Linked DNA regions of Methylosinus trichosporium OB3b. The protein of the gene in region 1 interacts with the protein of each later gene in a pairwise test. Links are inferred from orthologs where the notes say so. Each region holds a gene or a part of one and is shown in the gene's direction. Other genes may lie near its edges. The genes, in order: CQW49_RS18545 and CQW49_RS15710.

What was found.
Region 2: the proteins of CQW49_RS18545 (region 1) and CQW49_RS15710 interact in binary tests that used the Escherichia coli proteins (3 or more experiments, as listed by UniProt). The link is inferred for Methylosinus trichosporium OB3b from one-to-one orthologs.

Annotation. Positions count from the first base shown.
Region 1 is NZ_CP023737.1:3,916,146-3,931,445, forward strand. What follows is about bases 5,199-8,076. They hold CQW49_RS18545 (sulfate/molybdate ABC transporter ATP-binding protein), read left to right. Parts: upstream 5,199-6,047; coding sequence 6,048-7,106; downstream 7,107-8,076. Other genes in these bases: cysW (sulfate ABC transporter permease subunit CysW), read left to right, coding at 5,199-6,013; CQW49_RS18550 (IS4 family transposase), read left to right, coding at 7,248-8,076. In the rest of the region: CQW49_RS18515 (hypothetical protein), read right to left, coding at 1-131; CQW49_RS18520 (methyl-accepting chemotaxis protein), read right to left, coding at 116-2,032; CQW49_RS18525 (hypothetical protein), read left to right, coding at 2,438-3,028; CQW49_RS18530 (sulfate ABC transporter substrate-binding protein), read left to right, coding at 3,227-4,273; sulfate ABC transporter permease subunit CysT, read left to right, coding at 4,270-5,133; more of cysW, read left to right, coding at 5,126-5,198; more of CQW49_RS18550, read left to right, coding at 8,077-8,423; CQW49_RS18555 (O-linked N-acetylglucosamine transferase, SPINDLY family protein), read left to right, coding at 8,574-9,932; CQW49_RS18560 (urease accessory protein UreH domain-containing protein), read right to left, coding at 9,981-11,546; ATP-dependent zinc metalloprotease FtsH, read left to right, coding at 11,813-13,741; CQW49_RS18570 (IS4 family transposase), read left to right, coding at 14,040-15,215. UniProt on the Escherichia coli protein: Part of the ABC transporter complex CysAWTP involved in sulfate/thiosulfate import. Responsible for energy coupling to the transport system.
Region 2 is NZ_CP023737.1:3,270,929-3,286,342, forward strand. The notes cover bases 5,675-8,666. They hold CQW49_RS15710 (glutamate-5-semialdehyde dehydrogenase), read left to right. Parts: upstream 5,675-6,520; coding sequence 6,521-7,813; downstream 7,814-8,666. Other genes in these bases: CQW49_RS15705 (hypothetical protein), read left to right, coding at 5,965-6,318; CQW49_RS15715 (toll/interleukin-1 receptor domain-containing protein), read left to right, coding at 7,841-8,251; CQW49_RS15720 (toll/interleukin-1 receptor domain-containing protein), read left to right, coding at 8,248-8,625. Also shown: CQW49_RS15680 (methyl-accepting chemotaxis protein), read left to right, coding at 1-1,941; CQW49_RS15685 (TetR/AcrR family transcriptional regulator), read right to left, coding at 2,007-2,597; CQW49_RS15690 (outer membrane protein), read left to right, coding at 2,827-3,459; tsf (translation elongation factor Ts), read right to left, coding at 3,593-4,516; CQW49_RS15700 (30S ribosomal protein S2), read right to left, coding at 4,604-5,659; CQW49_RS15725 (nicotinate-nucleotide adenylyltransferase), read left to right, coding at 8,722-9,288; CQW49_RS15730 (hypothetical protein), read right to left, coding at 9,289-9,552; CQW49_RS15735 (zinc metalloprotease), read left to right, coding at 9,730-11,178; CQW49_RS15740 (site-2 protease family protein), read left to right, coding at 11,252-12,703; 30S ribosomal protein S12 methylthiotransferase RimO, read right to left, coding at 12,685-14,043; CQW49_RS15750 (beta-ketoacyl-ACP synthase III), read left to right, coding at 14,236-15,204; CQW49_RS15755 (TonB-dependent siderophore receptor), read right to left, coding at 15,278-15,414. UniProt on the Escherichia coli protein: Catalyzes the NADPH-dependent reduction of L-glutamate 5-phosphate into L-glutamate 5-semialdehyde and phosphate. The product spontaneously undergoes cyclization to form 1-pyrroline-5-carboxylate.

The DNA of each region.
Region 1 (15,300 bases):
GCCGTACGCAATCCGCGCTTCGGCGTGTCGACGCGCGCCCGAAATTCGTCGCCGAGCGCGAGCGTTTCTTTGGCCGTCGAGTCGACGAGCGCGTCCCGACGGCCTGTGTCGCGGATCAGAACTCGGCCCATTCGTCGGCGGCCGCTTCCGGCTTGCGGGCCGCGGCCGCTGCAGCGCCCCGGCCGCTCACGATGCGGACGGGCGCCGGCCGCGCCGGCCGCGCGCTGTCCCGGCGCGCGATCTCCACCTCGCCGATCCTGAAGCGGGCGACGAGGGCGGTGAGCTCCACGCTGTCCTCGGCGAGCGAGCGGCTCGCGGCGTGGGTCTCCTCGGACATCGCCGCGTTTTTCTGCGTCACCTGATCGATCTCCTGCACCGCGGTGTTGATCTCGCGCAGGCTGCGGGACTGGGCTTCCGCGCTGACGGCGATGTCGGTGACAACCAAGTCGATCTTGTTGACCTGCTCGACGATGAGGCGCAGCGACGAGCCGGTCTCGGCGACGAGCGCGACGCCATCCTTCACTTTGGCGTCCGAGGCGGCGATGAGCTCCTTGATCTCCTTGGCGGCCTCGGCCGAGCGCTGCGCGAGCGCGCGCACCTCGGTGGCCACCACCGCGAAGCCCTTGCCCGCTTCGCCCGCGCGCGCCGCCTCGACGCCGGCGTTGAGCGCGAGGAGATTGGTCTGGAAGGCGATCTCGTCGATGACGCCGATGATCTGGCCGATCTGCGAGGACGATTTCTCGATCCCGCTCATGGCGCCGATGGCGTCGCCGACGATCTTCTCGCTGGTGACCGCGCCGGTCTTGGTCGCGCCGACGATCGCGCGCGCCTCGACGGCGCTGTCGGCGGCACGTTTCACCGTCTCGGTGATGTTTTCGACGGCCGAGGCCGTCTGCGCGAGCGTCGCGGCTTGCTGCTCGTTGCGCTGCGAGAGATCCTCGGCGGCGCGGGCGATCTCGCGCGTGCTCTCGCTGATCGCGCCGGAGGTCGCGGCGATGCCCTTCATCGCCTGCTGCATGCGCTCGGCCGCGGAGTTGAAGCGGGCGCGCAGCGCCTCATAGTCCTTGATGAACGGCTTCTCGAGGCGCGCCTCGAGGTCGCCGGCGGCGAGACGATCCATGCCGGCGGTATATTCGGAAAAGAAGAAGTCGCGGTTCTCGATATACCATTTGGCGCCCGCCTCCTTCTCCTTCGATTTGGCGGCCGCTTCCGCGCTCATTTCCACGGCGCGGGCCTCGGCGAGGCGGCTCTTCTCCATCACGTCGCGAAACACGGCGGCGGCGGCTCCGATGCGGCCGATCTCGTCGTCGCGTTCGCCGATCGGCGCCGCCTCGACCCGCTCGCCCCGGGCGAGGCGCGTCATATGATCGGCGAGGGCGCCGAGCGGCGCAGCGAAGCGGCGGCGCAGGAAGACAGCTTCGCCGGCGACGAGGGAGATGATCAGAAGGGCGCCTGCGAGGCTCGCCGCGTCGATCCGCCAGCGCAGCGTCGCGGCCTCCTGCTCCACCGCTCTCGCGGAGGCGACGCCCGCAGCGACGAGCCGCTCGCTCTGGCGGCGATGCGCTGTGAAGCTCGTCTCGATCTTCTGCAATGCGGCGCTCGCCGCGACGGCGTCGCCGCGCCGCAGAGCCGGAAGATAGGCGTCGAGCGCCTCACGCCAGAAAGCCTCGGCCTCCTGCGACGCCGGTCCACGAAGCTCCGCTCCGATCTCGCCCGGCAGAGCGTCTGGACGGGTCCAGACCGCCTTGCGCTCTTCGAAGGCGGCGCGCAGCTGCAACAGGCGCGATTGCGCCTCCTGCGCATCGAGCTTGCCGGCGGAGGCCTGCTCGATATCGCGATAGGCGTCCACGAGATCGAGCGGCGCCGATCTCTGGTCGGCGACGAACTCTCTCGCCGCGACGGCCTTCTGATAGGCCGAACCACCGATCCGCAGCTCCTCATGGCCGAGGCGGCCGGCGGCGGCGCACACGAAAAAAACCAAAACCGTCACGACGGCGAACATCGTCGGGGCGCGAGCAATGGAAAGGGACATGATGCGGACTCCGAGCGCGGCCGCGCGGGACCCTCGAGGTCTCCACGAGGAGCGGGGGGAATGGAAAGGGAGCGTTCGGGGCCTGCGCGGCGGAAGGCCCTTCGAGGTCGGTCGGGTCGAAACCGGCATGACGGCGCGACATCATGTCTTCGAAGCGGCGGCCGCCACGCGCGCCTCGATCCGTCATGCGGCGATATTGCGCAGGAACGATTTAACAATCCATTCACGCTGCGCGCCGTCTGCGCGGCGATTCGGCCGCTTGCCTTCGCCTCGCCGCGCGCCTAGAGCGATATTCGGCGTGACCCGATCGGATGACGCTCCAGCATTCTCTTCTTCGATCGGAAAGCGCTCTGAAGGCGGGCCGAGCGGAGACGCCCGCCACGATCATCGACCGGAGGACCGCGCATGTCGACTCGCGCCATTCTGCTCGTCGTGATGGCGATCGGCCTCGCCTTCGGCGCAGGGCCCGCGATCGGACGGGGCGATCTCGTCCTCGACAAGGACGCCTGCGTTCTGAAGGCCGGACCCGAGCTCATCTATTTCGCCGGCTATCAGCCCGCATCCTCGCATCGCAAATTCTGCGAGGACGCGCCGGCCGTCGGCGCCACCATCTTCGTCTTCGATTACGCCGAGCCGGAATTGCGCGAGATGAAGGTCGGCTTCCGCATTTTGAAGGACGCCGAAGCGACGGAGGACCCGGCGGCTCTCGAAGCGGCGACCGCGGCCTATTCGCCGCCGCAGATCTATCCGAAAGGCACATTCTCGTTCGAGCATTTGTTCGTCGAGCCGGGCGAATATGTCGGGCTTCTCACCGTCGACGGCTCCGCGGGCGAGCATTGGACCGCCCGTTTCCCTTTCTCCGTGGGAATGAGCCATTTCGAGGCGACGCCTTATCTGCTCATCGGCGCGGCGGCGCTGCTGGCCGTGCTGCTGTTGGTCACCCGTCGTCACGGCGGCCCTTCGGCGACAGCGCGTCGGGCGAGCCCGCGCCGCTGACGCGCGCGGCCCCGGCCATTCGTCTATCCGAAAAATCAACCGGCTCTAGGCGGTCCGTCGAGAGGTCGCCTGCGGCCGGAGGGCTCGGGATGTTCCCCGACCCGTTTCCCCAGCCGGCGCGCCGCCGGCCGGTTTACAGACGGCGTGGAATATATTAGTCCATTACATGAGTGGATTTATAGACAAAGGCGAAACAGCATGCCCTGCGCAACCTCGTCGCGGCGGCGCCTCGGCAAGGCGCTCGCGCTCCTCGTCGGCGCGTCGATCCTCGTCGCCGCGAGCGCCGAGGCCGGCACGGCGCTGCTCAACGCCTCCTATGACCCGACGCGCGAGCTGTACAAGGCCATCAACCCGGCCTTCATCGCCGATTGGAAGGCCAGGACCGGCGAGGCCATCGAGATCCAGTCATCGCATGGCGGCTCCGGCGCGCAGGGGCGCGCGGTGATCGACGGCCTGCGCGCCGATGTGGCGACGCTCGCCCTCGCCGCCGACATAGACGCGATCGTGAAAAAGTCCGGCAAGATCGCGCCCGATTGGCGCGCGCGTCTGCCCAACAACGCCTCGCCCTATACCTCGACGATCGTGTTTCTGGTGCGCAAGGGCAATCCGAAGAAGATCGCCGATTGGGGCGATCTGGCGCGGCCGGGAATCGCCGTGGTGACGCCCAATCCCAAGACCTCCGGCGGCGCGCGCTGGAATTATCTCGCCGCCTGGGGCTATGGGCTGAAGACATTCGCCGGCGACGAGGCGCGGACGAAGGCGCTCGTCGGGGCGATCTACCGAAATGCGCCCGTGCTCGACACCGGCGCGCGCGGCGCCACCATCACCTTCGCCCGCCGCGGCCTCGGCGACGTGCTGATCACCTGGGAGAATGAGGCGTTCCTCGCCGCCCTCGAATTCGGCAAGGACAAATTCGAGATCGTGACGCCGCCGGCCTCCATCCTCGCCGAGCCGCCGGTCGCCGTCATCGACGCCAATGTCGACGCCAAGGGCACGCGCAAGGCGGCCGAGGCCTATGTGAATTTCCTCTACACGCCGGCGGCGCAGGCGATCATCGCCAAGCATTATTATCGTCCGGCGCATCCGGAATTCGCGGAGGAGGCCGATTTGGAGCGGCTGCCGAAGCTCGATCTCTTCACCATAGACGAAGTGTTCGGCGGCTGGGCCGAGGCGCAGAAGACGCATTTCGCCGATGGCGGCGTCTTCGACCAGATGCAGAAGCAGGACGCGGCGGTGAGGCCATGAGCGCATTCGCCGCATCTCGAGGCAAAGCGTGGCGCTTCGCTGCGCCGAGCGTCATCCCTGGATTCCGCGCGACCTTCGGCTTCACGATCTTCTATCTGAGCCTCGTCGTCCTGTTCCCTTTGTCGCTGCTGATCCTTCGCGCATCCGAGCTCGGGCTCGCCGGGCTCTATGGAGTCGCCACGGAACCGCGCGTCGCCGCGGCGCTGCGCACCAGCTTCTTCATCTCCTTCGCCGCGGCGGCGATCGACGTCGTCTTCGGCCTCGTCGCCGCCTGGGTGCTGTCGCGCTACGAGTTTTTCGGCCGGCGCTTCCTCGACGCCATCGTCGATCTGCCCTTCGCCCTGCCGACGGCGGTCGCCGGCATCTCGCTCGCCGCGCTCTATGCGCCGAACGGCTGGATCGGCGAGCCGCTCGCCGCCTATGACATCAAGATCGCCTTCACCCGCTGGGGCATTCTGGTCGCGCTGGTCTTCGTCGGCCTGCCTTTCGTGGTGCGGACGGTGCAGCCGCTGATCGCCGAGATCGACGCCGAGCTCGAGGAGGCTTCGGCGACGCTCGGCGCGAGCCGGGCGCAGACGGTCTGGCGCGTGCTGCTGCCGCCGATGGCGCCGGCGCTGCTGACGGGCTTCGCGCTCGCCTTCGCGCGCAGCGTCGGCGAATATGGCTCGGTGATCTTCATCGCCGGCAATATCGCCTATGTCTCGGAGATCGCGCCCTTGCTGATCGTCGTGAAGCTGGAGCAATTCGACTATACGGGCGCGACGGGCGTTGCGACGATCATGCTCGCCATCTCCTTCTCCGTGCTGCTCGCCATCAATCTGATACAGGCCTGGAGCCAGAAGAGGTTCGGCCATGTCTGAGACGGCTCTTTCCGACGCCGCGCCCGCAGTCGCCGCCGCGCCGCGGCGCGTGACCGAGGAGACGCCGCTGACGCGCCGACTCCTGATCGGCGTCGCCGTCGCCTTTCTCGGCCTGTTTCTGCTGATGCCGCTGGTCGTCGTCTTCGACGAGGCGTTCTCCAAGGGCGCGGAGACTTTTCTGGCGGCCTTCGCCGAGCCGGATGCGCGCGCCGCGATCTGGCTCACTCTGCTCGTTGCGGCGATCGTCGTTCCGCTCAACGCCGTCTTCGGCCTGTGCGCCGCCTGGGCGATCGCCAAATTCTCCTTTCCGGGCAAGAGCGTGCTGATCACGCTCATCGATCTGCCCTTCTCGGTCTCGCCGGTCGTCGCCGGCCTCGTCTATGTGCTCGTCTTCGGCGCGCAGGGCCTACTCGGCCCGTTTCTCGCGGCGCATGGGATCGAGGTGATCTTCGCCGTTCCCGGCATCGTGCTGGCGACGGTCTTCGTCACCTTTCCCTTCATCGCGCGCGAGCTCATTCCGCTGATGCAGGAGCAGGGGACGGTGGAGGAGGAGGCGGCGCTGACGCTCGGAGCGAGCGGCTTGCGCGCCTTCGCCACCGTCACGCTTCCCAACATCAAATGGGGCCTGCTCTACGGCCTGCTGCTCTCGAACGCCCGCGCCATGGGCGAGTTCGGCGCCGTGTCCGTCGTATCGGGGCATATTCGCGGACTGACCAATACGATCCCGCTCCAGGTGGAGATCCTCTACAATGAGTATGACATCGTCTCGGCCTTCGCGCTCGCCTCCCTCCTGGCGGGACTGGCTCTCGTCACTCTGGGAGTCAAATCGCTCCTCGAATGGCGCTACGCCGGCCAGATCGCCGGCCGGCGTCGCCACTGACGAGACGCCGCGCCCACATGGCGTCGAGATCCGCATCGAGCGGGTCGAGAAGGATTTCGGCGATTATCCGGCGCTGCGCGACGTCAATCTCACCGTCGCGCGCGGCGAGCTGGTGGCGCTGCTCGGGCCGTCCGGCTCGGGCAAGACGACGCTGCTGCGCGCCATCGCCGGGCTGTCCTCGCCCGAGCGCGGCCGCATCCTGTTCGACGGCGAGGATGCGACGACGCTGTCGGTGCAGGAGCGGCGCGTCGGCTTCGTGTTCCAGAATTACGCGCTGTTCAAGCATCTGACCGTCGCCGATAATATCGCCTATGGGCTGAAGGTGCGCCCGCGCCGCACGCGCCCCTCCCGCGCCGAGATCGCAGCGCGGGCGGCGAAGCTGCTCGAATTCGTGCAGCTCGACGGTCTCGGGGGCCGTTATCCGGCGCAGCTCTCGGGCGGCCAGCGTCAGCGCGTGGCGCTGGCCCGGGCGCTCGCCATCGAGCCGCGCGTGCTGCTGCTGGACGAGCCCTTTGGCGCGCTCGACGCGCGCGTGCGCAAGGATTTGCGCCGCTGGCTGCGCGAGGTGCATCGCCAGACCGGCCTCACCACTGTTTTTGTGACCCATGACCAGGACGAGGCGATGGAGCTCGCCGATCGCGTGGTGGTGCTGGACAAGGGCCGTATCGAGCAGATCGGCACGCCGGACGAGCTCTATGACCGGCCGGCCTCGCCCTTTGTGCTGTCCTTCGTCGGCGAGGCGCTGGCGCTGCCGGTGCAGGTCATGGACGGCAAGGTGATCTTTCAGGGCAAGGAGCTGCATGTCGCAGCCGATAATCTGCGCAACGGCCCGGCGCGCGTCTATTTCCGCCCGGCCGACATCGCGCTGCGCGGCGGCGTGATCGGCACGCTCGAGGGGCGGGTCGAGTCGGTGCGGCGCACGGCCGCGGGCCTGCGCGCCTCCATCTCCATTCCCGGCTACGACCAGACGGTCGAGATCGACACCGACGACCGCGCCGGCGCGACGCTCGGCAGCAGCGTGCCGCTGTCGCTCGTCAATGCGCGGGTGTTCTCGGTGTCCGAGGAGACGATGGGCGACGGCGCGGGGATTTAGGACGGTTTCTCTGCGTCCCTTTTCCCGCGCGCGTCACGGCTGTCCGGGGAATGAGTCGATAAGTCGCGGGCGCATGCCTGGTACTTCCGAAGGTTTCGGGGTATTTTCCGGTTGTCGAGACTGGAAAATAAAGGACCAGACATGCGCTTCCAGAATAGCGTTTTTGTCGACTTGCTCAAGCCGATCGATCGTCGCGCGTTCGGCCAAATCGTCGCGCGCCACAAGGGCGACGCCTACGACAAATCCTTCAAGAGCTGGGATCATCTCGTCGTCCTGATCGCCGCTCAGCTCGGCGGCGAAACGAGCCTGCGCAGCCTCGAGGCCGCCTTCAACGCCAACAGCGGCTCCCATTATCACCTCGGCGTCCGCAGGATCGCCCGCTCCACCCTCGCCGAAGCCAACGCACGCCGGCCCGTCGGCGTCTTCGCCGATCTTTTCGCGCGCCTCTCCTGCGAACTCGACCGCAGAACGCGCCGCGACGGCGCCGAGCTGCTGCGCCTCATCGATTCGACGCCTATCCCGTTGAGCAAGTTCCACGACTTCGCCCGCTCGAACGGCCGCATCCACGGCATGAAGATGCATGTCGTCTACGATCCCGGGGTCGACCGCCCCTTCTGCGTCGAGGTCACGCCCGCCAATGTCAACGATGTCGAGATCGGCAAGAAGACGCCGATCGAGGCCGGCGCGACCTATGTCTTCGACAAGGGCTATTATGATTTCAAATGGTGGAGGGACATTCACGAGGCCCGAGCCTTGTTCGTCACGCGCCCCAAGAGCAACACCCGCCTCGCCGACCTCGCGGATCGGGAGATGCCGCAGACGCGCGGCGAAGGCTACACCGTGCTCAGGGATTGCGAGGTCGAGCTCGCCAGCAAGGGCGACTCGAAACTGCCCATGCCGCTGCGTCGCCTTCATATTCAACGCGATGCGCTGAAGGACGGCAAGCCGCAGCTGATCGTCGTGATCACCAACGACATGACGCGTTCGGCGGTCGAGATCGCCGCGCTCTACAAGGCGCGCTGGGCCATAGAGCTGCTGTTCCGCTGGATCAAGCAGCATCTCAACATCCGCAAGTTTCTCGGCGAAAACGAGAACGCCGTGCGGCTGCAGCTGATCGCGGCGATGATCGCTTTCGTGCTGCTGCGCATCGCCGCCCACCGCCACGATATCGAACTCGCGCATCTGCGGTTCTCGGAGCTCGCCGGCAGGTTTCTGTTCGAGCGGCGACCGATCGACAGACTCGAACGGCCGCCGCCCAAATATCAGGCCGCGCGGCGGCGCATATCGCCGAGGCAGCTGGAGCTCGCCTATGCCTGATTTTCCCCGGACAGCCGTGCCGCGCGCGGAGGAAGTGAGGCGGCGTCGAGATCTCACATTTTGGCGCGCCTATTGCTTGTCCCCGCCGTCTGATCCGGAAGGCGACACGCGTCTTCATGTCCAGGCGAGATTTCGACCTGGGAGGCGGCGATGCGATCGCCCGGACGCAGCCGCAGCATGTGCGAATGGGACGATTTCGCCGGGGATGCGACAGCGCTCGAGCGTTTGCTCGACACCGGCGGCTCCGGCGCCCTGCCGCCTTTTCTGCTGCTCTCACAGCCGGGCGTCGATGGGAAGGACCAGCGGCGCTGCTCGGAGCTGTGGACGCGCGACCGGCGCATGGCGGCGACGGCGGAGCGGACGACGCTCGATTTCCGGTTTCGCGCCGCGAGCGAGCGCAAGATCAGGCTCGGCTATCTCTCCAATGACTTCCACGATCATGCGACAGCGCTGCTGCTGATCGAGACGCTGGAGGCGCATGATCGCGGCCGCTTCTGCGTCAACGCCTATTCCTATGGGGCGGACGACGGCAAGGCCATGCGCCGACGCCTCGTCGACACTTTCGACAGCTTCACCGACATCGCCGCCCTCTCGGACAGCGACGCGGCGCGGGCGATCCACCGCGACGAGGTCGATATCCTCATCGATCTCAAGGGCTTCACCTTCAATGCGCGCAGCGGCATTCTGATGCTGCGCCCGGCGCCGCTGCAGGTGAACTATCTCGGCTATCCCGGCACGCTCGGCGCCGAGCTCTGCGACTACATCATCACCGACGAGTATGTGACGCCTCGCGCCTCCGCCGCCGATTATTCGGAATCCTTCGCCTATATGCCCAACAGCTATCAGCCGCGCGGCCGCGCCGGGCCGATCGGAGCGAAGCCTCTGCGCGCCAGCGTCGGGCTGCCGGAGCAGGGCGTCGTCTTCTGTTGTTTCAATCAGGCCTATAAGCTCACGCCGGAGATATTCGACGTCTGGTGCCGGCTGCTCGACGCCGCGCCCGGCAGCGTGCTGTGGCTGCTCGCCGCGCCCATGGCCGAGGGCAATCTGCGCAATGAGGCTTGGAAGCGGGGCGTGAACGGCAATCGCCTGGTTTTCGCGCCGGACATGGGGCAGGGCGACCATCTCGCGCGCCTGCAGCTCGCCGATCTCGTGCTCGACACGGCGCCCTACAATGCGCATACGACCGCGAGCGACGCGCTCTGGGCGGGCGTGCCGATCGTCACCTGCAGCGGCTCGACCTTCGCGTCGCGAGTGGCGGGGAGCGTGCTGCGCGCGGTCGGGATGCCGGAGCTGATCACTGAGGATCTCGACGGCTATTTCGATCTCGCCTCGCGGCTGGCCAATGATCCCGCCGGCCTCGCCGCGGTGCGGGCGAAGCTCGCGCGCAACCGCGCCGGCGCCGCGCTCTTCGATGTCCCGGCCTACACCCGCGACCTCGAGGGGCTGTTCCGATCCATGTGGAGCCGGCGGTCGGCGGGGCTGCCGCCGGCGCTCATCGGGGCCGAGTAGAGCGCTTTCCGATGGAGCGATTCTCTCAGACGGAAATCTGGTGGTCTCTCACCGCGGCGTGACGATCTCCATCCCCGCCCGCAGCCGCCTCGGATCGAGCCCGGGATTGGCGTCGAGGATCGTCTTCCACCGGCCGGCGTCGCCGTAGCGCTTCTTCGCGATGGCGCGCAGCGTGTCGCCGGCGACGATGCGATAATGATCGTCGGGCGCCGCCGAGCGCGCGCTCTCGATCGGCTTCGTCGCAGGCGCCTCCGTCTGCGCGATCTTCGGCGGCGCGGCGGGCGTGGGCGCGTCGATCACGTCGAACGCGCCGGGCAGCATGCCCATCCAGCAGCTCCAGCGAATGACCCCGGTCTCGCGCGGCGTGAACTCGATCGTCTGCTTGCCCGGCTTCACGTCGAATTCGAGGTGGAGGCTCGGAACGACGATGCGGCGATTGCAATTGGTGATCTCCTTGCCGTCGATCTCCCAATGGACGGGAACATCCTTCGTCACAGTGAAGCGATTGGGCGAGAAGCCGGTCGCCAGCACATCCATCTCGATCGTCTGAAAGCCTGCTTGCGCCGGGGCAGGCGGCGCGCTCGCTCCATGCATCGCCAGCATGGAGCGCAGATCATAGCCCCAGCCCGTGAGGATCAAGCCGCGATTGATCATCACCGCGCCGAGCGCGACGACGATGGCCCCCGAGGCCATCAGCAGCCGATGCGTGAGCGACGCCGAGACGAGCGTCGACAGCGCGCCGAAGCTCAGCATCACCGGCAGCGTGCCGAGCCCGAAGGCGAGCAGCATTTTGGCGCCCTCGAGCGCGCTGCCGGTTCCCGCGGCCATCACATACATGGCCTGCAGCGGCCCGCAGGCGATCATCAGGCCGTTGAGCAGGCCGATGACGAAGGGCCGATGCGAGCTCGACGCGCGCTTTTCGACCAGCCTCTGCAAAGGCGCGGGCAGAGCGAGGCGAAAGCGCCGCAGCGGCGCGAGCAGGCCCAGCATGTTGAGGCCGAAGACGAGGAGAAAGAGCCCGGCCGCGACGCCCGCCGCGCCGCGCAGCAGCGGCGTGAAGGTCACGATCGCGCCGACGAGGCCGAACAGCGCGCCGATCGTGGTGTAGGAGAGCGTCTTGCCGGCGCCGTAGAGCAGATGCGAGCGAAGCGAGGGGAGACCCAGCCGCGCGTCCTCGGCCGTGTAGCCGAGCACGAAGCCGCCGCACATGCCGACGCAGTGAAATCCCGTCAGCAGCCCGAGCAGGAAGATGAGATCGAGGCTCATATGACGCGAGACGTCGGGCGCGGCGGCCTCGCCGATCCAATGCGTGTCCAGATAGATCAGCAGGCCGATGCCGGCGAGGCCGAGAACGGCGCCGGCGATGTGGGTCAGACGCCGTCGCTGCTGCGACTGCTCGAGCGTCAGCGTGCGATAGCCCTGCCGTTCGATCGCCGCGCGGATCTGCTCGGGCGTCGCCTCGGCCGGATCATAGCAGATCTCGACCCATTCGGTCGGGTAGTCCGCTTTCACGCTGCGCACGCCGGGCAGCTTGCGCGCCGCCGTTTCGATGACGCGTTCGCAGCCGTGGCAATGCATGCCGCGCGCGCGGAAACCGACGCTCGCATCGTCCATGAGCCTCTATTCCTCTCCGGCTTTTAGATATTTGTGCCGAAGACGCCCTCGGAAAGAGGCGGGCTCGCATTGAATCTGCGGCGCTTTGTCCTGCGCCAGCGGCCGGCGCGCCGATCGCCGGCCGGCGTATCGAAAATCGGGGCTCGCGCATTAATGTATTTAATTTGGCGACCGAGAAATGCTGTCGTAAGGTCACGAAAGCGACACAGGTCCTCGGCGCGGAAGAAGAGGCGGCCGCGACGGGGCGGGTCCATCGGAGGTCGGCGATGAAGATCAATTATAAGCCGTTCATCATTTTCGCCATCGTCGCTTTGCTCGCCGTCGCTTTGGCCATGCTGTTCGATCAGCGCAGCCAGCGCACGTCCGGGCGCGACATAACCTTCAGCGAGCTCCTCGCGCAGATCGAGCTCGGCCGCGTCCATGACGTCACCATCGCCGGTAGCGAAATCACCGGCCATTTCATGGACAATCGGTCCTTCGTCACCTATGCGCCCAATGATCCGACGCTCGTTCAGCGCCTGCAGGCGAAGAATGTGTCGATCAGCGCCAAGCCGTCGAGCGAGGGCGGCAGCTGGTGGATGACGCTGCTGCTCAATGCGCTGCCGCTCGTCGCCTTCATCGGCGTGTGGATCTTCCTCTCGCGCCAGATGCAGGGCGGCGCCGGCGGCCGCGCCATGGGCTTCGGCAAGTCGAAGGCGAAGCTGCTGACGGAGACGCAGGGGCGTGTCACCTTCGAGGATGTCGCCGGCGTCGACGAGGCGAAGGAGGATTTGCAGGAGATCGTCGAGTTCCTGCGCGATCCCCAAAAATTCCAGCGGCTCGGCGGACGCATTCCGCGCGGCGTGCTGCTGGTCGGACCGCCCGGCACGGGCAAGACGCTGCTCGCCCGCGCCATCGCCGGCGAGGCCAATGTGCCCTTCTTCACCATCTCGGGCTCGGACTTCGTCGAAATGTTCGTCGGCGTCGGCGCCTCCCGCGTGCGCGACATGTTCGAGCAGGCGAAGAAGAACGCGCCCTGCATCATCTTCGTCGACGAGATCGACGCGGTGGGTCGTCACCGCGGCGCTGGGTTAGGGGGCGGCAATGACGAGCGCGAGCAGACGCTCAATCAGCTGCTCGTCGAGATGGACGGCTTCGAGGCCAATGAGGGCATCATCCTCATCGCCGCGACCAACCGTCCGGACGTGCTCGATCCGGCGCTGATGCGTCCCGGCCGTTTCGATCGCCAGATCAATGTGCCGAACCCCGACTTCATCGGCCGCGAGAAGATCCTGAAGGTCCATGCGCGAAAAGTGCCGCTGGCGCCGGATGTGGATTTGAAGGTGGTCGCGCGCGGCACGCCGGGCTTCTCGGGCGCCGATCTCATGAACTTGGTGAACGAGGCCGCTCTGCTCGCGGCGCGTCGCAGCAAGCGCATCGTGACGCGTCAGGAGTTCGAGGATGCGCGCGACAAGATCATGATGGGCGCGGAGCGTCGCACTCTGGTGATGACGGAGGAGGAGAAGCGCCTCACCGCCTTCCACGAGGGCGGACATGCGCTGGTGCAGCTCAACATGCCGGGGTCGATCCCGATCCATAAGGCGACCATCATTCCGCGCGGCCGCGCGCTGGGCATGGTGCAGGGCCTCCCCGAACGCGATCAGATCTCGCAGAGCTACGAGCAGCTGATAGCGATGCTGGCGCTCGCCATGGGCGGTCGCGTGGCGGAGGAGCTGGTGTTCGGCCACGACAAGGTGACTTCGGGCGCGGCGAGCGACATTCAGCAATGCACGCGCATCGCCCGGGCGATGGTGACGCAGCTGGGGTTCTCGGACAAGCTCGGCACGGTCGCCTATGCGGAGCCGCAGCAGGAGCAGTTCCTCGGCTATTCGATGGGCCGCACGCAGACGCTTTCCGAAGCGACGCAGCAGACGATCGACGCCGAGGTTCGGCGTCTGGTGCAGGAAGGTTATGACGACGCCAAGCGCATCCTGACCGAGAAGCGCGCCGATCTCGATACTCTGGCCAATGGCCTCCTGGAGTTCGAGACGCTGACCGGCGAGGAGCTGATCGGCCTGCTGCAGGGCAAGCGCCCGGTGCGCGAGGATGTGCCGCCGGACGCACCGCCGGCGCGCCCCTCGCCGATCCCGACGACCGGCCGCACGCGCCCGAGCCCCGAGCCCGACGCGGGCGGTCTGGAGCCGCACCCCGTGTGAGGCGAGAAACGAGAGAATTGAAAAGCCCGGCGGCAACCCCGCCGGGCTTTTTTATAGCCGGGACAAAGTTGAATTCTGTAGGTTTGGACCGCGAGCCTCAGGCGATCTTTGTCCGTTCCGTTGTCGAAAAGACCGCTTCCCTTTCTCCCGCAGGGCTAGACACGATCTGGAGAAGGTGGCCCCGCGAGCGGCACGGCTGTCCGGGGAAATAGTCGATCGAGCGCGGGCGCATGCCTGGTACTTCCGAGGGTTTCGGGGTATTTTCCGGTTGTCGAGACTGGAAAATAGAGGACCAAGCATGCGCTTTCAGAATAGCGTTTTTGTCGACTTGCTCAAGCCGATCGATCGTCGCGCCTTCGCCGGCATCGTCGCGCGCCACAAGGGCGACGCCTACGACAAATCCTTCAAGAGCTGGGATCACCTCGTCGTGTTGATCTGCGCCCAGCTCGCCGGCGCGACCAGCCTGCGCGCCCTCGAGACCGCCTTCAACGCCAATGGCGGATTCCATTATCACCTCGGCTCCCGCCGGCTCGCCCGCTCCACCCTCGCCGAAGCCAACGCACGCCGGCCCGTCGGCGTCTTCGCCGATCTGTTCGCGCGCCTCTCCTGCGAACTCGACCGCAGAACCCGGCGCGACGGCGCAGAACTCCTGCGCCTCATCGATTCGACCCCCATTCCTCTGAGCAAGTTCCACGACTTCGCCCGCTCGAACGGCCGCATCCACGGCATGAAGATGCACGTCGTCTACGATCCCGGGATCGATCGCCCCTTCTGCGTCGAGGTCACGCCCGCCAATGTCAATGATGTCGAGATCGGCAAGAAGACGCCGATCGAGGCCGGCGCGACCTATGTCTTCGACAAGGGTTATTACGATTTCAAATGGTGGAGGGGCATTCACGAGGCCGGAGCTCTCTTCGTCTCGCGTCCAAAGAGCAACACCCGCCTCGCCGACGTCGCGGAGCGGGAGATGCCGCAGACGCGCGGCGAAGGCTACACCGTGCTCAGGGATTGCGAGGTCGAGCTCGCCAGCAAGGGCGACTCGAAACTGCCCATGCCGCTGCGTCGCCTTCATATTCAACGCGATGCGCTGAAGGACGGCAAGCCGCAGCTGATCGTCGTGATCACCAACGACATGACGCGTTCGGCGGTCGAGATCGCCGCGCTCTACAAGGCGCGCTGGGCCATAGAGCTGCTGTTCCGCTGGATCAAGCAGCATCTCAACATCCGCAAGTTTCTCGGCGAAAACGAGAACGCCGTGCGGCTGCAGCTGATCGCGGCGATGATCGCTTTCGTGCTGCTGCGCATCGCCGCCCACCGCCATGACGTCGACTTGCCGTGCCTGCGGTTTGCGGAACTCGCCGGCAGGTTCCTTTTCACGCGACGGCCGATCAGTCGACTTGATCGGCCGCCGTCCAAATATCAGGCCGCCCGGCGGCTGGCGTCCCCCAGGCAGCTGGTTCTGAACTATGCCTGACTTCCCCGGACAGCCGTGCGCCGCGAAGCGGGGTCGGGACGAGGGCCCTCCCGGATAAACCGGCTCGAAAGCAAAGCGCTGCGGA
Region 2 (15,414 bases), 640 kb from region 1 along the record:
ACTTTCGACGATCTCGGGCTCACCATCAAGAGTTTCGTTCCACTCGGCGTCACGAGTCTGTTGTTTCTGGGCGTGACCGGGCTCGGGGCCTATCGCGTGACCAATCTCGCGCAGAGCTACGAACAACTGGTCGAGCACTCCGACGCGTCCGCCATTCGCATGCTCAGATCCAATCGCGCGCTGACCGAGATCGGCTATTCCGTCCATTCGATGCTCGCCCATGATTCGCAGAATGCTCTGCATCGGACAGCGAAAGAAGAGTTCGAAAGCTCCGGCCCGCGAATCGACGGACTGCTGAGAGAGGCCGCCGCGCTCGATCCGTCGCGCGCCACGACGATCGAAGGCTTTCGCACCCGCATCGCCGCGGTCGTCGAGCAGGCGCGCGCCGCCGTCGCGACGATCGAGAGCACGCCGTCGCTCGACAATGGCTCGAAACTGCAGCCTCGGGATCTCGACCGACTCGCCGAGCTCGTGAGAGCGCTCGCGCCCATCGATGCGGAGATCGCCGCGCTCGCGCATCAGATGCGCGCTTATTACGTCGCCGTCGTCGCCGAGAATCAGGGGACCGGCCAGGACCTCTCGCGTCGCGCCGATCAGACGATTCTGGCGATGCTGGCGCTCGGCGCCATCGCGGTGATGCTCGGCGCCGCCATCATGTTCTATGTGTCGGGTCGCAAGATCGGCCGGCCGATCCTGCGGCTCACCGCGCAGATGGGCGAAATCGCCGAGGGCGGATGCGACATCGTCGTCGAGGGCGTCGCCCGGCGCGACGAGGTCGGCGCAATGGCGCGAGCGCTGGACACGTTCAAACGCAATGCGCTGGAGCTGCGCGCGGCCGAGGCGCGCGACGCCGAGCAGCGTCGCAGGACCGAGGAGGCCGAGGCGCGCCGCCGCGCCGAGCAGGCCGCCGCGGACCACGAACGCGAGGCGGCGCTCGACGCGATCGGCGCCGGCCTCGCGGCGCTCGCCGACCGAAATCTCACCCATCGGCTGGCGTCCGCCGTGCCTGCGGCCTATCGCCGCCTGCAGAACGATTTCAACGCCGCGGCGGCCCAGCTCGAATCGGCGCTGGCGCATGTCGCCGGCGGGTCCGAGGCGATCGGCTCCGGCGCGTCGCAGATCGCATTGGCAGCGGACGACCTCGCGCGCCGCACCGAGCAGCAGGCGGCGGCCCTGGAGGAGACCGCGGCGGCGCTCGAGGAGATCACGACGACCGTGCGCCGCAGCGCCGAGGGCGCCGGACACGCCAGCGCGATCGTCGGCTCGACCAAGACCGAGGCGGAGCGCAGCGGCGCGATCGTCCGTCGCGCCGTCGACGCCATGGGACGCATCGAGAAATCCTCCGGGGAGATCGGCCAGATCATCGGCGTCATCGACGAGATCGCGTTCCAAACCAATCTCCTCGCCCTCAACGCCGGCGTCGAGGCGGCGCGCGCCGGCGACGCCGGCAAGGGCTTCGCGGTGGTGGCGTCGGAAGTGCGGGCGCTGGCGCAGCGCTCGGCCGAGGCGGCCCGGGAGATCAAGAGCCTCATCGCGACCTCGACCATCGAGGTCGGGCAGGGCGTCGATCTCGTCGGCGAGACCGGCCGGGCGCTGGACACGATCGTCGCTCAAGTCGGCGAGATCGACCGGGTCGTCACCGACATAGCGGTCGGCGCGCGCGAGCAGGCGACGAGCCTCGCCGAGGTGAACACGGCCGTCGGCCAGATGGACCAAAGCACGCAGAAGAACGCCGCCATGGTCGAGGAGACGACGGCCGCGAGCCATAGCCTGCGCCGCGAGACCGAGGAGCTGGCGCGGTCGGTGGCGAGCTTCCGCCTCGGCCAGCGCCCCGGCGGCCGCTCGCAGAACGCGCCGCGTCCGGCGCTGAAGCAGGTCGCGAGCGCCGGATCGGGCGCCGCGGTCCGCAAGGCCGAGGCCGACGATTGGGCCGAGTTCTGAGCCTGGAGCGCTTTCCGATCGAACGGAATTCGATCGATCAGAATTCGCTCAAACGAAAGAATGCTCTAGTCTCCAGGCGCGGCGACGACATCGCCGGCCCGCCGCTCCACTCCGAGACATGAGGCGAGCAGGCCTTCGATCAGCGTCTGGCGATCCGTATCGGCGCGCTCGCAGAGCGGGCCGATTTCCAGAATGTCGCGCAGGATCGCGACGCCGATCGTGCTGGCGATGAACAGCGCGGCGCGCTGCGGCGCTTCCGGCCCGCCGAGCGTGGCGGCGAGCGGCTCGATGAAATCGCGCGAGCAATGAGCGCGCAGCGCGCTTCTGGCGAGCGGGCTGGTGAGCGAACGAATGAAAATCTGCAGGCCCTCGTTCTGGCAGGGCGCAAAATTGCGGCGGGCGAAGGCGGCGCACAGCGCCTCGTGGTCGGCCGTGAGCAGATCGGAAGGGGAGGTTGCCGCGATCACCGCCGCGAACAGCTGGTCCTTCGAGCCGAAGGAGCGGTGGACGAGCGCGACATCTAGCCGCACATCGGCGGCAATATCTCTCAGCCTGACTTCCTCGTAAGATGCGCGCGCAAAACGCGTGATCGCCGCCGCCAATATTTTCTGCTTGGTGGCCTCCGCGGACCTTTTGCCCGCTTTTTCCTCACGCATCTTTTCGATTCTCCCCGCCGCCCGGCCGACCAGACTATTCTTCCGACGTCGGCGGTCAATCTCGCGAGAGGGCGTTCTGCAACCTTTCCGGTCTGGCTCGGGCGCTCCCGCGGCCCTGCGACGGAGTCAACCATGGTTGACTTGTTAACCAGGTCTCGACTATTCCGCCCTCTGCGCCGCTCACGCTCGAGCGGCGACAGTGTTTCGATCGAAACCTGGGGGAGGGACCATGACTATCAAGAACAGCCTTTCGGCTATCGCGATCTCCGCCGCGCTGGCGGCGGGAGCCGCTCAGGCGGCCGATCTGCCGTCGCGCAAGGCGGCGCCGGACTTTGCGCCGCCGCCGCCGGTTTTCTCCTGGACCGGCGCCTATGTCGGCCTCAACGCGGGCGGCGCATTCAAGGCCGACAACGGCCTTGGCGGCGACTACAGCGGCGTCGTGGGCGGCGGCCAGATCGGCTATAATCTGCAGCTCTCGCCCCTGTTCGTCGTCGGCCTCGAGACCGACTTCCAGGGCACGAGCCTCAGCCGCAACACTTGGTTCGGACAGCAGGTGAGCCTGCCCTGGTTCGGCACGGTGCGCGGCCGCGTCGGCGTCACCCTGTTCGACTCCCAGCTGCTGGCCTACGGCACGGGCGGTTTCGCCTATGGCGAGGTGAAGGCGCCGTGGTCCAGCGACACGCACACCGGCTGGACCGCCGGCGGCGGCGTCGAATGGGCGTTTCTGCCCAATTGGTCGGCGAAGGTCGAATATCTCTACACCGACCTCCAGAACAACTCGGGCTGGGGTTGGGTCGCTCCGCAGCGCGCCAAGTTCCACACGGTCCGCGCCGGCGTGAACTATCACTTCAACCTGTTCTGATCGGCCGCGCGCATGACTCGCTGCGGGAGAGCGGGTCATGCGCGACGGGCGCGAAGAACACGGCGCAAAGAAAAGGGGCGAAGCGGCCGACCGGCTCGCTTCGCCCCTTTCGTTTGGCTCGACCTGCGGGCGGTCAGCCCTTGGCGGCGGCGGCGACCTCGGCGGCGAAGTCGCTCGTCTCCTTCTCGATGCCCTCGCCGAGCGCATAGCGCAGGAAGCCCTTGATCGCGATCGGCGAGCCGGCCTTGCCCTCGTGCTCCTTGAGAGTCTGGGCGATGGTCTTGCCGCTGTGATCCGGGTGGTTGGAGACCTGATCGAGCAGCACGACCTCCTTGTAATAGGTCTTGAGGCCCGACTCGATGATCTTCTCCAGCACATGGGCCGGCTTGCCGGCGTTCTTCTCGGCGAGCAGCGCCTTCTCGCGCTCGATGGTCGCGGGATCGAGGCCGGAGGCGTCGAGCGCCAGCGGATTGGCGGAGGCGACATGCATGGCGATCTGCCGCGCCAGCGTCGACAGCACCTCCTTGTCGCCCTTCGATTCGAGCGCGACGATCACCGCGATCTTGCCGAGTCCATCGGAGATCTGCGTGTGCACATAGCGGCTGACCGCGCCCTCGACGGCGAAGCCGCCGGCGCGGCGCAGCGTCAGATTCTCACCGATGGTGGCGATGCCGGAGGTGATCGCCTCGGCGACCGTGCCGCCGCCCGGATAGGCCTTGCCGGTGAGCTCCTCGGCGCTCGCGGCGCCGGAGCTGAGCGCGACGTCGGCGATCGTGCGGACGAGCTTCTGAAAGTCCTCGTTGCGCGCGACGAAGTCGGTCTCGGAATTCACCTCCACCACGACGCCGACGCCCTCGCCGACAATGGCGGCGACGAGGCCCTCGGCGGCGACGCGGCCGGACTTCTTGGCGGCCTTGGAGAGGCCCTTCTTGCGCAGCCAATCGACGGCCGCCTCGATGTCGCCATCGGTCTCGGTGAGAGCGGCCTTGCAATCCATCATGCCGGCGCCCGTGCTCTCGCGCAGGTCCTTGACGAGAGCGGCAGTGATCGTGGCCATGGGTTCGACCCCTTGTAAGAGCGTTGGGCGCGCCGTCGGACCGACGGCGCGCGGATCATTGGACGAGAATATGACGCTGGCGCGAAATCAGGCCGTCGCCAGAGCGCGCGCCTGATCGATCCAGCCGTCGCGGGTGATGCGCCCGTTGAGCTTCAGATCATGGTCGAGCTTCTCGATGTCGCCCGGCTGCATCGAGGCGACCTGCCAATAATGGAAGATGCCGCCGTCATTGAGCTTCTTGACCAGCTGCGGGCCGACGCCATGCAGCTTGGCGAGATCGTCCGGGGCGCCGCGCGGCGCCGCCAGCAGCTCGAAGGGCTCGAGCGCGATGTCGACCTCGGCCGCGGCGTCGGCGGCGACGGTCTCGGGCGAGCGCAGATCCTCATGGACGGTCCCGAGCGCCGGCTCGGCCATCGGCGCCTCCATCGCGCCGATGTCCATGCCGGATAGGCCCTGGCTGCGCGAGATGCCGTCGATCGCCGCGCGCGCGATCAGATCGCAATAGAGCGCGATGGCGCGGCCGGCGTCGTCGTTGCCGGGGATCGGATAGGTGATGCCGTCCGGATCGCAATTGGTGTCGAGAATGGCGACGACCGGGATCTTGAGCCGGCCCGCCTCCTTGATGGCGAGCTGCTCCTTGTTCGTGTCGATGACGAACAAGAGGTCCGGCGTGCCGCCCATGTCCTTGATGCCGCCAAGCGCCTTCTCCAGCTTTTCCTTCTCGCGCGTCAGCAGCAGGCGCTCTTTCTTGGTGACGCCGCCGGAGCCGACCGAGAGCTGCTCGTCGAGCTTGCGGAGACGCTGGATGGAGCCGGAAATGGTCTTCCAATTGGTGAGCGTGCCGCCCAGCCAGCGGGAGTTGATGTAATATTGCGCGCTGCGCCGGGCGGCGTCGGCGATCTGGTCCTGCGCCTGACGCTTGGTGCCGACGAACAGCACGCGCCCGCCGCGCGCCACCGTGTCGGAGACGACCTTCAGCGCCTGGTGCAGCAGCGGCACCGTCTGGGCGAGGTCGATGATGTGGATGTTGTTGCGCGCGCCGAAGATGAACGGCGCCATCTTCGGGTTCCAGCGATGCGACTGATGGCCGAAATGCGCGCCGGACTCGAGCAGTCCGCGCATGGTGAAATCGGGAAGCGCCATTTTTTGTTTCTCCGGTTGAGCCACGGCGAAAGCGTCGAGGAGAGGCCGGACGCGCCGGCCACCGGAACGGGTCCTTGAAGCAGGAACCGCTTTGGACTTTCGCCTGTGAGATGGCCGGGCTTATAGGCGAGAACGCCGCAGCCGGCAAGGGGGCGAACGACAGCGAACGCCGGGCGCGCCGAAGCTCCCTCCCTGTGCGCGGCAGGCCGCAAATTGGCCGATTTGTTCGGGACAGATCGCGGGCCTTCGGTCCGCTCACGGTCCGTATTAAGGTCCATTCGATCTCTCCAAGGAGTGTTTACATCATGTCACGCAGCCTCATCGCCGCCTCGCTCGGCCTCGCCCTCGCTTTCGCGCTCGCGCCGACCCTCTCGCACGCCGCAAAGCGCCATGCGGCGCCGGCCGCCTCCCAGAGCGAGGATGCGGGCGACCCCGCCGCCGCCGGCCATGACGACGCCGCCGCCGCGGAGCAGGAGGCGGCCCAGCAGCAGCAGGCGGCCGAGGGCAAGGGCAAGCCCGCCAAGCGCGCTCACCACTCGAAGAAGTCCAAGGCGAAGGCGCATGATTCGGAGCGCAGCGACGCCGAGGCCGCCGCGGCTGCAGCCTCCGCCGCCGGGGCCGGCGCCGGCGCGGCGGCAGGCGGGCTCAGCGACGACTGAGCCGCGATCGCTCGAAGCCCGGCGCGAAGGGCCGCCCCTTTCGCGCCGGGGGCCTCTCGTGCTAGCGATGTGTTAGCGAGCCTGAAGGCTCGCGGTCCAGGGCTGCGCTCGGACCGCGAGCCTTCAGGCTCGCTCTTTCAGCCCTGTCGAATCGGTCGAATTTCACCAGCGCATCGCTGTTCGGCGAAGAGAGACGAAAGTCATGGCGCAAGCGCAGAAGATCGACACCGCCGGCGCAGATGTCCAGGCGCTGATGACCGGCATCGGCCACGCCGCCCGACGGGCCGCGCGCTCGGTCGCTCTCGCCCCGCGCGAGACCAAGGACGCGGCTTTGCGCGCCGCGGCGGACGAGCTGCGGCTGCGCACGCCGGACATTCTCGCCGCCAATGCGCTCGACGTCGCCGAGGCGCGGGCGCGCGGAACGGCCTCGTCCTTCCTCGATCGGCTGACGCTCGACCCTGGCCGGATCGAGGCCATCGCGCGCGGCCTCGAGGAGATCGCCGAGCTTCCCGATCCGGTCGGCCGCCTTCTCGCCCGCTTCGAGCGGCCCAACGGTCTCGTGATCGAGCGCGTCTCGACCCCGCTCGGCGTCATCGGCGTCATTTACGAGAGCCGCCCCAATGTCACCGCCGACGCCGGCGCGCTGTGCCTGAAGGCCGGCAACGCCGCGATTTTGCGCGGCGGCTCGGAGAGCCTGCGCTCCTCGCGCGGCATTCACGACTGTCTCACCGCGGGCCTGCGCGCAGCCGGCCTGCCAGAGGCGGCGATCTCGCTCGTTCCCGTCGCCGATCGCGACGCCGTCGGCGCCATGCTGGCCGGGCTCGACGGCAATATCGACGTCATCGTGCCGCGCGGCGGCAAAAGCCTCGTCGAGCGCGTGCAGCATGAGGCTCGCGTGCCGGTGTTCGCCCATCTCGAAGGGATCGTGCATGTCTACATCCATGCCGACGCCGATCTCGACATGGCGCGGCGCATCGTGCTGAACGCCAAGATGCGCCGCACCGGCATTTGCGGCGCGGCCGAGACTCTGCTCATCGACCGCGCCTGCGCGGCGACGCATCTTGCGCCGCTGGTGCAGGCGCTGCTCGACGCCGGCTGCGAGGTGCGCGGCGACGACGCCGCGCAGGCGACGGATCTGCGGGTCGTGCCCGCGAGCGAAGCGGATTGGCGCGCCGAATATCTCGATGCGATCATCGCAGCGCGCGTCGTCGACGGGCTCGATGCGGCGATCGCCCATATCGAGACCCATGGCTCGCATCACACCGATTGCATCGTCACGAACGACGAGGGCGCGGCGCGGCGCTTCCTGACGGAGGTCGATTCGGCGATCGTGCTGCACAACGCCTCGACGCAATTCGCCGACGGCGGCGAGTTCGGCTTCGGCGCCGAGATCGGCATAGCGACCGGGCGGATGCATGCGAGGGGGCCGGTCGGCGTCGAGCAGCTGACATCGTTCAACTATCGCGTCCACGGCGCCGGCCAGGTGCGGGGGTGAAGATTCCGGCGGAGTGGAGAGTCGATTTTGACCTATTCGATCTTCATCTCGCACGGCTGGCACGACAAATGGATCGCGCGCCAAATGGCGCGCCTCATCCAGGACGGCGGCGCTTCGGCCTTCATCGACATTTTCGACATCAAGAAAGGCGACCGCATAGAGTTACGAATTCGTGAGGGAATCGAAGGCTGCGATGAGCTCGTGGCGCTGCTGACCCCATGGTCCGTCGACCGTAATTGGGTCTGGACGGAGCTTTCGGCCGCCTGGGCCCTGCGGAAAAGATTTTTCGGCGTGCTCTACGGGATCACGATCGAGGAAATCGAGAGAAACCATGGCGGAATGGCCTGCCTCGGCCCGACGAACGTCATTGCCCTCGACGATTACGAGGACTATCTTCGGGAGATGCTGGAGCGTGCGAGCCGCAGGGACCAAGGATGAAATTTTTTCTTTCCCATGGCCAGGACGACCGCCGATACGCCGCTTCGCTCGCTGCCGAGATCGAGCGACGGGGTGGAACGGTTTGGCGCGACGCCGCTCTCTCTCCAGGCTCGTCTTGGGAAGACGGCTTGCGCAAGGCGATCGAATGCTCGGACGCGATGATTTTGGTGCTGCCGCAGACCGGCGCGAGCGGAGCCAATTTTGCCGTGTTTGAAGCTGGCGCAGCCAAAGCGCTCGGCAAGAAAGTCTTCGTCGTCGCGCCGAACGCCGATGGTCGCGACCTTCCGGTCAATATCGCCGACGTCGCGATCTTCGACGCCGCCAACAAACCTCTCGACGAGGTCGTGGGCGCGCTCATACGCTATGCGAGTTGACGAGGCCTGCTCCTCGGGGCCGACGACAGAAGAACACTCCGGATTTCCTCAGGCTCGGAAGTGACTTCATTCCGCCTCCCGCCCCACGCGCCCGGCATGCGCATCGGCCTCTTCGGCGGCTCCTTCGACCCGCCGCACGAGGGGCATTTCCATGTCTCGCGCGTCGCGCTGCGGCGCCTCGCGCTCGATCGCCTGTGGTGGCTGGCGACGCCGGGCAATCCACTCAAGCAGACCGCCGGACTGCAGCCGCTGAAGCAGCGCATCGCCGCCGCGCAGAAGATCGCGCGCGATCCGCGCATCGTCGTCACCGGGATCGAGGCCGAGATCGGCGCGCGCTACACCGCCGACACTCTGCGCTATCTGCGCCGCCATTGTCCCGGCGTGCGCTTCGTCTGGATCATGGGCGCCGATAATCTGCTGCAGTTCGACCGCTGGCGCGACTGGCAGGAGATCGTGCGCACGACGCCGATCGCGGTCGTGGATCGCCCCGGCGCGACCTTCAGGGCGATATCGGCCAAAGCGGCGCAGCGTTTCGCCGGCGCGCGCCGGCGCGAGGAAGACGCCGCGCGTCTCGCCGACGCGCGGCCGCCGGCCTTCGTCTTTCTGCATGGCCCGCGCGTCGCGCAATCCTCGACGGCGCTGCGCAGCGCGCGCCGCGGTTGATCATCTGCGCTGGCTGCGCCGCTGCCACCACAGCAGCGCGGCGCCGAGGCCGATCATCGGCACGACGATCAGCACATAGGTCCACACCATCCCTTCGTCGTAAGGGTGCTTGTCGTAGTAACCAAACTCCACCGCCTGCTGATAGGGATTGCGGAAGAAGAAGGTGACGAACACCCACATGGCGAGAATGACCGCCGTGAAGAAGACGAGCTGACGGCTGGCCAGAAAACGCGGAATGGGGTCCTTCGGCGGTTCGTCGGTCATGGACGGCTCCTCTCTATCGTTTCTGTCATTCGGCTCCGCCCTTCTGACACGAGCCGAGCAGGGGCGCGAGAGCAGGCGGTTTGATAGTCTATCACACCGCGATGCGGACGAGACGCCGCGCCGCCGCTCGACGTGTGCGGGCCGCTCATCGGGGCTCGAGGACCAGCAGGACCGATAATGATTTCAGCATCCGAATTTTTCGAGGGCGCGACCGGCGAGACACTCGTCTGGGCGCTCGGCATCGCCGCCATTTGTTGGATCGTCTTCCATGCGCCGCGCGGACGGCGCATGTTCCGACACCGACTCTCGATCTGCGCGCCGGCCGAGAAAATCTGGTCCGCTTTGACTCTCGAGCCCTCGCCACCGGACGGCTGGGGCGGCGCGGCGCAGGTCGAAAGCCAGAGTTTCGTCGAAGGCCCGCCGATCCGCCACGAGGCCGTGGTCGGCGTTTCGGGCCGAGCCGGACCGACCCGGACCACGCTCTCGCGCATCCTGCACATCGATCACGCGAAACGGCTGGAGAGCCAATGCGAATTGCTCGACGGCGTCGCGGCGACGCCGGCGCAGGCGACGCGCGTCAGCCTCCGTCTCGAGGAGGAGAAGGGGCTGACCCGGATCGAGCACGAGATCAGCCGAGAGGTCCGGGGGCTGCTCGGCCATTGGTCGCTATCTCGATTCTATGATCGCTATTGGGATCATATCCGCGCGCATTGCGAAGGCGCGTCGCCGCCGCCGATGTCGTTCCCGATGCGACGGACCGCGGCGTGGCTCGCCGTGGCGGCCGTCGTCGCCGGAGGCGTCGCGCTGGGCCGAGCGGAGAACGCCGAGACCGGCTCGGGGCTCGTCATGCTCTTCGCGCTACTTCAGCTCGCGATCATCCTGCACGAGCTCGGTCACTTCCTCGCGATGCGCATGTTCGGGCATGGCGATGCGAGGATGACGCTCCTCCCCTTTTTCGGCGTCGCAACGCTCGGCGCGCGCCGCGCGTCGAGCCGGTACGAACGCGCGATGTCCGCGCTCTGCGGTCCGGGTCTGTCGGCCCTCGCGGCGCTGGCGCTCACGCCTCTCGCGCAATGGGGCCTCGATGCGATCCCTGTCGATTGCGGCGGCTTATCCGCCGAGACCGACGACGATCCGATCTCGACGGTCCGAGACTGCGCGCCGGTCATTGCCGTGCTCATGATCTTCTACAATCTCGTGCAGCTCGCTCCCGTCGGCTCGCTCGACGGCGCGGCGATCGTCGGCGCTCTCGCTCGCAGCCGCGCGACGCGCGCTCTCCTCGGCGCCGCTCTTCTCTCTGGGGTCGGCGTCGCATCGGCGATCGCGGGGTCGGCGACGTTCGCCGGCGCCGTCGCCGCGGTGGCGGCCGTGACATGGGCCTATGCGATGCTCACGCCCGACACGCTCGATCGTCGATCGGAGCCGATGAGCAGCGGCCAGCTCGCCGTCACCTTCGCGGCGCTCCTTTTGACGATCGCCGCCTATGTCGTCGCATCCCGCGCGCTGCTGCCGGAGTTCGTGAACAAGATCATGCAGCAACAGCGATGCGACCATGCGCCTGCGACCAGTGACGACGGACCGCCGTCTCTGTATCCGGTGCGCGACACGCGCGTCATGGCGCCGTGACGCGCGATCTCGCTTTCGCTTAAGCCTCTGTGAACCTCGCATCGGCATGGTGTCGTCGTGAAAGGGGACCGTCATGGCCGCCGCAATGATTTCACTGACCGAATTTTTCGAAGGGGCCGCAGGATCGCTCGTCTGGCTGCTCTGCGCTTTCGCCGCCTTCTGGCTCATGTTCTACGCGCCTTTGTGGCGACGCGTCTTCCGTTGCAGCGTTTCGATCGCCGCCACGCCGGAAGCCGTCTGGTCCGCCATGTTGCTCGAGCCCTCGCCCCCGAACGGTTGGGCGGGCGTGCTGCAGATCGAGACGCAGCGCTTCGTCGAGGGCCCGCCGCTGCGGCACGAGGCCGTGGTCCGATTTTCGGCTCGACCGGGCGTGACCAGGACGCTCGTGTCGCGCGTCCTCCATCTCGAGCCGGCGACACGTCTCGAGACCGAGATCGAGTCGTTCGGCGGCGTCGCCTGGAAGCCGGCGGACGCTGCGCGCACCGTCTCGACGCTCACCGAGGAGAACGGCGTCACGCGCCTCGAGCAGCGCATCGATGTGAGGCCGAAGGGAATCGTCGGCCATTTGTGGGCGTCCCGCTTCTACGACCGATATCATGATCACTTGCGCGCGCATTGCGAAGGCTCCGCCGCGCCTCCTGCAAAATCGGCCTTGTCGCGCTCGGCGGCGATCGGGCTCGGCGTGGCGGCGATCGCCGCGAGCGCGCTGATGCTCGGCGTGGGCGCTTCGGAGCATTCGGTCTGGTTCTATGTGCTCACGGCCGTCTGCCTGGAGGCTGCGGTTCTGCTCCATGAGCTCGGCCATTATGTCGTGATGCGCGCCTTCGGCCATAGCGACGCCGCCATAATGCTCATTCCGTTCTTCGGAGGCGCGACCCTCGGCGCGCGCCCGACATCGAGCCGCTACGAGCGAGCGATGATCGCTCTCGGCGGCCCGGCTTTTTCCGCTCTGCTGGTGGCGGCGCTCGCGCCGGCGGCCTATTGGAGCATCGAGGGCGGCGCGCCCGATCTCGATCTGCTCGACCGGCTCCTCGACGGCGCCGATGCGAGAGCCGCGGCGGCCTTCGTCCTGATCCCTCTCGTCTCGACGATGATTCTGTTGAATATCGTCAATCTCGCGCCGCTGGGCATGCTCGACGGCGGCAAGGCGGTCGACGCGCTCGCTCCCGGCCGCATCTCGCGGGCGGTGTCGATCACCGCTGTGTTTGCGGCTCTCGGCTATGCGACGACGCCGTGGGTCACGGCGAATTATCTCGGCAGCGTGGCCGCGCTGCTCGTCGCGGTCTGGACCTATCGCCTATTGTCGCCTCACGCGCTCGATTTGGAGTCGGCGCCGATGAGCCGGCGGCAATCGGCGGCGGCGGGGGCGACGCTCGCCGTGACGCTCGCGATCCTCGTCGAAGCGTCCCGCACGCTGCTGCCGGATATTGCGGCGGCGATGCGATCGGGCTCCGAGCGGCCCGAGGACATGAGGCCGGCATCAGCCGCTCGCGAGGCGTGCGGCGATCACACCGCCACGCCGTGAAGATCGTAAGCGTCCGCCCGCTCGATCTTCACTGTCACGATATCTCCGGCCCTGAGCGGCCTGCGTGACGCCACATTCACCGCGCCGTCGATCTGTGGCGCATCGGCCTTCGAGCGTCCCTTGGCGAGGGCGCCGGATGCTCCGCCGCCCGGCTCGTCGATCAGCACCTGCAGGCGCTTGCCGATCTTGCGCTTCAGCAGCCTGGCGCTCACCTTCTGCTGGCGCTCCATGAAGCGCTTCCAGCGCGTCTCCTTCACCTCGTCGGGAACCGCCTCCAGCGGCAGGTCGTTGGCCGGCGCGCCGGCCACCGGCTCGTAGCGGAAGGCGCCGGCGCGGTCGATCTCCGCCTCGTCCAGCCAATCGAGCAAATAGCAAAAATCCGCCTCGGTCTCGCCCGGAAAGCCGACGATGAAGGTCGAGCGCAAGGTGAGGTCGGGGCAGATGCGCCGCCACGCCTTGATGCGCTCCAGCGTCTTCTCCTCATTGGCGGGGCGCTTCATCGTCTTCAATACGGAGGGCGCGGCGTGCTGGAATGGGATATCGAGATAGGGGAGCACCTTCCCCTCCGCCATCAGCGCGACGACCTCGTCGACATGCGGGTAAGGGTAGACGTAATGCAGCCTGACCCATGCGCCGAGCGAGCCGAGCTCCCGGGAGAGATCGAGGAAGCGCGCGCGCACCGCGCGATCGCCGAAGGCGCTCTCGGCATAGCGCAGGTCGCGCCCATAGGCGCTCGTGTCCTGCGAGATCACCAGCAGCTCCTTCACGCCCGCCTTCACCAGCTTCTCGGCCTCGCGCAGCACCTCCGCCGCCGGGCGCGAGGCGAGCGGGCCGCGCAGATGCGGAATGATGCAGAAGGAGCAGGAATTGTCGCAGCCCTCGGAAATTTTCAGATAGGCGTAGTGACGGGGCGTCAGCTTGACGCCCTGCTCCGGCACCAGATCGAGGAACGGATCGCGACGCGGCGGCGCCGCCGCATGGACCGCCTCCACCACGCTCTCATAGGCCTGCGGCCCGGTGATCGCCGTCACTTGCGGAAAGCGGTCGGTGATCGCCTGCGGCTCGGCGCCCATGCAGCCGGTGACGACGACCTTGCCGTTCTCCTTCAGCGCAGCGCCGATCGCCTCGAGCGATTCCGCCTTGGCGCTGTCGAGAAAGCCGCAGGTGTTGACGACGACGACATCGGCCCCCGCATGGGTGCGCGAGAGCTCATAGCCCTCGGCGCGCAGCCGCGTGAGGATGCGCTCGCTGTCGACCAGCGCCTTGGGACAGCCGAGCGAGACGAAGGAGACGCGCGGCGCGTCGGCGGCGGGCTCGGCCGGAGGGGGCGGGTTCTGCATGGAAAGACGCTTGCCATGGCGCGAGCGCCGTGGCAATCGCCCTGGCGCGCGCAATGCCGAAGCCGAGGCTCGTCGCCGCGCCAGGATCGGGCGAGCTGTCGAGAGCGAGCCTGAAGGCGCGGTCCGAGGCCCGCATCTGGACCGCGAGCCTCGAAGGCTCGCCCCCAGCAAGAAAGAAAGGGCGACACGCCTTTGCTCAGAACCGTCATCCTCGGAACCGGGTCCTATTCTCCCTCACGGGTCCTGACCAATTCCGACCTCGAGAAAATGGTCGCGACCTCCGGTCCCTGGATCGTCAGCCGCACCGGCATAGAGGAGCGGCGCGTCGCCGCGCCGGAGGAATCGACCGCGACCATGGCGGCCGCGGCGGCGCGCAACGCTCTCGCTCTCGCCGGCGTCGATCCGCTCGAGATCGACATGATCATTCTCGGCACCGTCACCGGCGACGCCATGACCCCCGCCTCGGCCGCCTATGTGCAGGCTGCGATCGGCGCCGCCAACGCTTTCGCCTTCGACGTCTCCGCCGCCTGCGCCGGCTCGCTCTACGCGCTCTCCATCGCCGACCAGTTCCTGCAGAGCGGCAAGATTCGGCGCGCGCTGGTGATCGGCGCGGAGACGCTGAGCCGCGTCACCGATTGGACCAATCGCGAGACCTGCGTGCTGTTCGGCGACGGCGCCGGCGCCATGGTGCTCGGCCGCGGCGAGGAGGAGGGGCGCGGACTGCTGGCGACGAGCCTGCGCACCGACGGCTCCCTCACCGGCATTCTCGGAATTCCGCGCCCCTCGGCCGGCGCCGAGGGCGTCCTCGAGGGCGGCAAGATCAAGATGAAGGGCCGCGAGGTCTATAAGTTCGCCACCCGCGTCCTGCCGGAGATCGTCGGCGAGGCGCTGGCGCAGGCGGGGGTGAGCCCGAGCGAGATCGACCATGTGATCGCCCATCAGGCCAACGCCCGCATCATCGAATCCGTGCTCGCCAATCTCGGCGTGCCGGTCGAGAAATGCTGGATGAACATCGCCCGCTTCGGCAACACCTCGAGCGCCTCGCTGCCGATCACGCTGGATGAGGCCAATCGCGCGGGGCGTTTGAAGAAGGGCGATGTGATCGCCATGATGGCGATCGGCGCCGGCATGACCTGGGGCGGCGCCGTGATGCGGTGGTGAGGGGCGGCGCGGGAGCGGACGAAATCCGCTCCCTGTTGCAGCGCCGCCACAGGATGCCGCCCGAGCTCTATTCCTAGAACTCGAGCTTGATCGTGCCGACGGCCGTGAACGGCGCCCCGGGATAGATCGCATATTTCGGCGTCGAGAAATTGCTGTCCGACGACTCGTAGTAGCGGGTGTTGGCGAGATTGCGCAGATTGAGCTGCGCCG